Regions from separate parts of the Pseudomonas sp. GW821-FHT01D09 genome, predicted to be linked through region 1. Evidence: predicted binding sites of a transcription regulator. Region 1 holds the regulator's gene; the other holds the start of a gene.
The links. Region 1 encodes FliA, which starts transcription of late flagellar genes. Its sites were predicted from a motif close to CTAAAGTTTNNNNNNNNNNNGCCGNTAA; they were not measured.
Positions count from the first base shown of each region.

Region 2: the regulator FliA is predicted to act here: its motif matches at 2,206-2,233, upstream of AC07W7_RS25805 (flagellin N-terminal helical domain-containing protein).

Region 1 is NZ_JBWKWY010000019.1:95,863-99,557, forward strand. It holds gene AC07W7_RS17660 (chemotaxis protein CheA) at 1-650, opposite strand, end outside; gene AC07W7_RS17665 (protein phosphatase CheZ) at 663-1,451, opposite strand; gene AC07W7_RS17670 (chemotaxis response regulator CheY) at 1,470-1,844, opposite strand; gene fliA (RNA polymerase sigma factor FliA) at 2,013-2,753, opposite strand; gene fleN (flagellar synthesis regulator FleN) at 2,750-3,583, opposite strand; gene flhF (flagellar biosynthesis GTPase FlhF) at 3,684-3,695, opposite strand, start outside.
Region 2 is NZ_JBWKWY010000048.1:16,497-20,191, forward strand. It holds gene AC07W7_RS25800 (flagellar protein FlaG) at 1-338, opposite strand, end outside; gene AC07W7_RS25805 (flagellin N-terminal helical domain-containing protein) at 410-2,125, opposite strand; gene AC07W7_RS25810 (ketoacyl-ACP synthase III) at 2,411-3,340, opposite strand; gene AC07W7_RS25815 (flagellar hook-associated protein 3) at 3,609-3,695, opposite strand, start outside.

The DNA.
Region 1 (3,695 bases):
GGGGCTGGCGCCACGGCGTCCGGGGCGAATTGGCCCTTGCCGTGCAACTGGTCGAGCAATGACTCGAACTCGGCGTCGGTGATGTCTTCGGTGGTCGGCACCATGGGCGGCGTAGCCGCTGCCGGCACCGCTGCCGGCGCTTCTGCCTCGGCCTTGACGGCATTGAGGGAGTCCAGCAGCTGTTCAAATTCGCTGTCGGTGACGTCAGGCTCGGCAACCGGTTCGGGCGCCGCAACCACCACCGGGGCGGCGGTCAGGGCAGCCGGTTCTGCCAGGCGCGCCAGGGCGGCCAGCAGTTCCGGGGTGGCGGCAGTAATCGGTGCACGTTCGCGCACTTCATTGAACATGCCGTTGACCGCGTCCAGGGCTTCAAGGATCACGTCCATCAATTCCGAATCAACGTGCCGCTCACCCTTGCGCAGGATGTCGAACACGTTTTCGGCGATGTGGCAGCACTCCACCAGCTCATGGAGCTGGAGGAAGCCGGCGCCCCCTTTTACAGTGTGAAAACCGCGAAAAATTGCATTGAGCAGGTTCGCATCATCCGGTCGGCTTTCCAGCTCGACCAGTTGCTCGGACAACTGCTCTAGAATTTCGCCGGCCTCTACAAGGAAATCCTGAAGGATTTCTTCATCGGCGCCGAAGCTCATATTGCGTGCTCCTTAGAAGCCTAAACTGGACAGCAAATCGTCTACGTCATCTTGACCTGACATAACGTCTTCACGTTTATCGGCATGAATCTGCGGACCTTCACCCTTGGCGAGGTGTTTTTGTGGATCTTTTTCCGAGAGGATCGCTTCGCGGTCGTGTTCGATACCGGCAAAACGGTCGACCTGACCGGCCATCAGCACCAGTTTGAGCAGGTTGCTTTCCACTTCGGTGACCAGCAGGGTCACGCGCTTGATCACCTGGCCAGTGAGGTCCTGGTAATCCTGGGCCAGCAGAATGTCATTGAGGTTGCTGGAAACCGTGCGGTTTTCCTGCTCGCTGCGGGCCAAAAAGCCTTCAACCCGACGCGCCAGCTCGCGAAACTCTTCAGCACCCACTTCGCGCCGCATGAAACGGCCCCAGTCAGCGCTCAAGGCCTTGGCCTCGTTGGCCATGCCGTTCACCAGGGGCGTGGCGTTTTCCACCAGGTCCATGGTGCGATTGGCTGCCGCCTCAGTCAGCCTGACCACATAGGACAGGCGTTCGGTGGCATCGGTGATCTGCGAGATTTCCTCGGCCTGGGGCATGTGCGGGTCGATCTGGAAGTTGACAATCGCACTGTGCAACTCACGGGTGAGCTTGCCCACTTCCTGGTACAGGCCGCGATCGCGGGTCTGGTTGAGCTCATGGATCAACTGCACCGCGTCGCCGAACTGGCCTTTTTCAAGGCACTCGACCAACTGGTGAGCGTGTTTTTTCAGAGTCGACTCAAAGTCTCCCTGTGATGTTTCTTTATGCTCCATAGCTCCCCCGTGACGACATCAGCCGTGGATGCGTTCAAAGATCTTTTCGATCTTCTCTTTCAAGGCCAATGCAGTGAATGGCTTGACCACGTAACCGTTGACCCCAGCCTGGGCGGCTTCAATGATCTGTTCACGCTTGGCTTCGGCGGTCACCATCAACACCGGAAGGTTGCGCAGTTTTTCATCGGCGCGCACATGGCGCAGCAGATCGATACCGGTCATGCCAGGCATGTTCCAGTCGGTTACCAGAAAGTCGATGCTCCCGCTGTTGAGGATCGGAATCGCCGTAATGCCGTCATCCGCCTCGACCGTGTTAGTGAACCCAAGGTCACGCAACAGGTTTTTTATGATCCGCCGCATCGTTGAGAAGTCATCAACGATGAGGATTTTCATGTTCTTGTCCAATTCGACCTCCAAGCAGTCTTAAACGCGTCCAGCACCTGGGCGCGCCATATCATTCAACAGGCATTACACAAAAAGGACTGCTGGGGCACACCACGAGCCGTTTCCGCCCGGCTTGCGCCCTGACGGTTATCACCCACATTGTCCCCACACTGCCTGTCAGCGCGCTCGCCACTCTCCCAAACGCCCCCGCAAGCGGGCCGCGCATTGGCTATGAAGCTGGCTGACCCGCGATTCGCTGACCCCCAGGACCTCACCGATTTCCTTGAGGTTCAGCTCCTCATCGTAGTACAGCGCCAACACCAGCCGCTCACGCTCCGGCAAATTGGCAATCGCGTCCGCCAGGGCGCCCTGGAAGCGTTCATCTTCCAGGTCGCGGGAAGGCTCCTGGTAAGCGCTCGCGCCGTCCTCATGCAGCCCTTCATGCTCGCCGTCCTGTAGCAGGTCGTCGAAACTGAACAGGCGGCTGCCCAAGGTATCGTTCAAAATCCCGTAATAATCATCGAGACTCAATTGGAGTTCGGCCGCAACTTCGTGATCTTTAGCGTCGCGACCGGTTTTTGCTTCAATTGAGCGAATTGCGTCACTCACCATCCGGGTATTGCGGTGGACCGAACGCGGCGCCCAATCACCTTTACGCACTTCATCGAGCATCGCGCCACGGATACGGATACCCGCATACGTCTCGAAACTCGCACCCTTGCTCGCGTCGTACTTGGTCGACACTTCAAGCAGGCCGATCATGCCGGCCTGGATCAGGTCTTCGACCTGGACACTGGCGGGCAGGCGTGCCAGCAGGTGGTAGGCAATGCGCTTGACCAGGGGCGCATAGCGCTCGATCAATTCGCCCTGGCTGTCACGCGCCGATTTCTTGTAAAGGTTATAGCCGCTGGCTGTCATAGCACCGGTCCTGCACTCGTCTGATGCACCAATCGCTCGACGAAAAACTCCAGATGCCCCCGGGGATTGGCGGGCAGTGGCCAGGTATCGACCTTCTGAGCAATTGCCTTGAACGCCAACGCGCATTTCGAACGAGGGAACGCTTCATAGACTGCACGCTGCTTTTGCACAGCCTTGCGCACACACTCGTCATAGGGAACTGCACCGACGTATTGTAAGGCCACATCGAGGAAGCGATCTGTGACCTTGGTCAACTTGGCGAACAGGTTGCGCCCTTCCTGTGGGCTCTGGGCCATGTTGGCCAGCACGCGGAAGCGGTTCATGCCGTAGTCGCGGTTGAGCAGTTTGATTAGAGCATAGGCGTCGGTGATCGAGGTGGGTTCGTCGCAGACCACCAGCAACACTTCTTGCGCCGCGCGCACGAAGCTGACCACCGACTCGCCAATCCCGGCGGCGGTGTCGATCACCAGCACGTCGAGGTTGTCGCCGATATCGCTGAAGGCCTGGATCAGGCCGGCATGCTGCGCCGGGCTCAGGTGCACCATGCTCTGGGTGCCGGAGGCGGCCGGGACGATACGAATCCCCCCCGGCCCCTGCAACAGCACATCGCGCAGCTCACAGCGGCCCTCAATGACATCGGCCAGGGTATGTTTGGGCGTCAGTCCCAGCAGAACGTCAACGTTCGCCAGGCCCAGGTCGGCATCCAGCAGCATGACGCGGCGGCCAAGCTCTGCCAGAGCCAGGGACAAATTCACTGACACGTTAGTTTTCCCGACGCCACCTTTGCCGCCGGTCACCGCGATCACCTGTACGGGATGCATGCTGCCCATGTTCTTTCTTTACCTTGTCTTGCTTAGCCGCAGGCTACATAGGGTGGCCGCGGTAGCAGACCCTCGATGTAGGTACATTGCACTGTGTTGCATGTTGCCTTCAGCCGACCCG
Region 2 (3,695 bases), on a different contig from region 1:
GTATCAAACAACAGGCTGCTGGCATCGCTCAGGTTCTGCGCCAACTTCAGCGCAGTCTCCGATGGAATTTGTCGGATCACTTCACCACTGTCGGTCGCAATCACCTTGACCACCACCTTCCCGGTGGAGTCATCGATGGAAAAATCCAGGTTGCGCTGTGAAGCCTGCACAAACTCACGCATATCGGTTACCGCTTTTTCCAGGGCCATGCGCTGCGGTTCCTCGGCGGGCTCGTTATCGGCCTGCGCCACAGGCGGCTTGACCTGCGCTGTCGCAGCGCCAGGAGCCTGGGTGGTCGCAACCGGGTAAGACGTGTTCAGCCTGATGCTTATGTCCATGTCATCACCTCCAAACTGAAAAAACGGAAGGGCACGTTAGCACCCCCCCGTTGATTAACCGCTGGCCGTTATTACTGAAGCAGCTTCAGTACAGCGGATGGCAGTTGGTTGGCCTGGGACAGGATCGCAGTGGAAGCCTGTTGCAGGGTTTGTTGCTTGGTCAGTTCAGCGGCTTCGGCAGCGAAGTCAGCGTCTTCTACGCGGCCTTTGGCAGCCGAGGAGTTCTGCGAAATGCTCTGCAGGTTGGCCACGGTGCTGGCGAAACGGTTTTGCACCGCACCCAGCTGCGAACGCTGGCTGTCGATCTGCTGCATGGCGTCGTCCAGGGCCTGGATGGCTTGCTGGGAAGAAGCGGCAGTCAGAATGTTCAGGTCGGAAACGCTGGTTTCCATGGTGACGGCAGTTTTGGTGCCGGCAGCAGCAACAGCGGTCAGACCCAAGGCAGCCAGACCAGTACCGGCACTACCGTCCTTGATGGTGATGTCTTTGTCAGCAAACAGGTTCAGGGTGCCATCAGCGTTTTTGCTGGCTTGAACACCGGTGCTGGCGCTGTTGATCGAAGAGACGATCGCGTCAGCGGTATCACCCTTCTTGAATTTGACTTCGACACCATTTACATCGATGGAAGTATCGGCAGTCAGTTTAGCTTGAGTAGTGCCAGCCGAGAGGCCCAACTGCGACAGCGAACCGCTGGAAGTGTTAGCCAGCTTGATGTCTTCACCGTTACCGGAGACCACTTTTACGCGACCATCGGTGAAGGTTGCAGTAGCGCCAGCGCCGGCAGCTGTTGCAATGTCAGCCAATACGTCGGTCACAGTGTCAGCGTTAGCCCAAGTTACAGCAGTGCCGTTGACAGTGATGGCACCGGCAGCACCCATGGCACTAGCAGCAGTTGTTGCAACGGCAGCAGTTGTACCCGGTGCGCCCAGGCCGAGTTTGGCCAGACCGTCAGTAGCGGTACCGCCAGCCAAGCCCAAAGTGATGTCGCTTTTCGACGACAAGGTCACAACACCAGCAGCATCAGTGCTGGCGGTCACGCCTGTCTGAGCAGTTTTAGCATTAATGTCTGCTACTGCAGCAGTACCACCAGCACCAGCACCACCAGCAGCTGTCAGGTTGATTGTTACACCGTTGATAGTGAATGCGTCACCAGCAACAACAGCAGCAGCGGCGGCGGCACCAACTTTAGATGCCTTGTCACCCAGTACCGAGCCAGTAGCAGTAGCAGCCAGACCAGTCATTGCAGTGCCATCTACAGCAGCTTCTTTGTAGTTGCCTTTCAGAGCAGTCGAGCTGATGTCAGTCATACCGAACGAGATAGTCTCGTTGGCGTTGGCACCGATCTGGAACGCTACGTTGCTGAACGAGCCGTCGAGCAGGTTACGACCACCGAAGGTGGTGGTGCTGGCGATACGGTTCAGCTCGCCGACTTTAGCGGTGAATTCTTGTTGCAGGGAAACACGGTCAGCGTCGCTTTTATCACCGTTGGCCGCTTGCAGGGCGAGTTCACGCAGACGCTGCAGGGTGTTGGTGGATTCTTGCATTGCGCCTTCAGCGGTCTGGGCAATCGACACGCCGTTGTTGGCGTTGGCGATGGCAACGTTCAGGCCTTTGACCTGGTTGTTCAGACGGTTGGCGATCTGCATGCCAGCGGCGTCGTCTTTGGCGCTGTTGATTTTCAGGCCGGAAGACAGACGGTTCATCGACTGGCTCAAAGCGTCGGAAGCTTTGTTCAGGTTCTTCTGGACGCCCAGGGAAGTGATGTTGGTGTTTACGGACATTGCCATGACGAAATCCTCGTGAGTTGGATACTGCGGCTTCCGGCCCTGGCAACCGCCGGGTGTGGCCTAGAGAACCTTCGTAATAGTTATCGTCGTGAATGCAAGTTGCTTGAGGATTTTTTTGATTTTTTTTGCTAGCCCTGTGCCACCCCCTGTATTTCAAGGCCTTATAGATGGTCAAAATGCCAGTGATCACGGGTTACTGGCGCCAGAACACCGTCTCAATACACGCATAAAAAAACGCCCATGATCTTTCGACCCTGGGCGTTTTTTATGCAGCCTATCAAAACATCACGGCCGATAGATAATCGCCGAACCCCACGACAGGCCAACCCCGAAGCCACTGATGGCCACGCGTTTCCACTCGGCATCCATCACGTGCTTTTCCAGCAGCAGCGGAATGCTCGACGACACGGTGTTGCCGGTCTCGACCATGTCCTTGATGAACTTCTCCACCGGCGCATCTTCAAAGCGCCGCGCCACGGCATCGACAATCGCCGCGCTGCCCTGGTGGATGCAGAACGCATCGATATCGTCGGCCACAAGGTCCGACTCTTTGAGCAACTCGTGCAAATGCGCCGGCACCTTGAGCAATGCAAAGTTGAAGACCTGGCGGCCGTTCATAAAGAACACGCCATCGCTGACCTTCAAGTGCGGCGCACCGGAGCCGTCGGTGCCGAACTTGGCCTTGCCCAGCTGCCAGGGAGCGTCTTCGCCCATCCAGGTGGCGGTGGCGGCGTCGCCGAACAGCATGGTGGTGTTGCGATCTTCCGGGTCGACGATCTTCGAGTACGGATCGGCGGTCACCAGCAGGCCGTTTTTCAGGCCGGCAGCTTCCATAAAGCCCTTCATGGCGTAGATGCCGTAGACATAGCCGGAGCAGCCCAGGGAAATATCGAAGGCCGCGACGTGGGTCGGCAGGCCTAGCTTGTCCTGGACGATGGCGGCGGTGTGCGGCAGCCCTTCTTCGTCGCCGTTCTGGGTCACGACGATCAGCGCGTCAATCGACTCGCGCTTGAGCCCAGGGTTATTGGCAAACAAGGCGTTGACCGCCTCGACGCACAGATCAGAGGTTTCCTGGCCAGCCTCCTTGCGTGGCAGGAATGCCGAACCGATCTTGCCAATGATGAACTCTTCATCCTTGGCGAATTTGGCACCCTGGGCGTAGTTGTCCAGCCCTTCTGCCGGCACGTAGCTGGCGATGCTTTTTATGCCAATCATTGTGGCTTCCCAATACAAAATAGCTGGAGAACACCCCTGAAAACCCTTCAGGAGCGCTGACAATAAAGGGGATAACCCCGCAAAAAACCATCGAAGTCGCCTTGACCTGGACCTGAAAGATGCCCTGGCCTTTTCACACGATACAGTGAAGATGCGCTTTATGACTCATAGGTCACTCATTTTTGTGCGCTTTGTTTAAAAGCCTGCGCCAGAAACGACAACGGCCCACCCTGTTTCCAGGGTGAGCCGCCGGGTCTTGCCGGGCCGATTACATCCGGCTGAACAGGCTCAACTGGGAGATTTTCACAAAGGCCAGCTGCGAGGCCTCCAGCATTGCCTTCTGGAACGCCAGGTC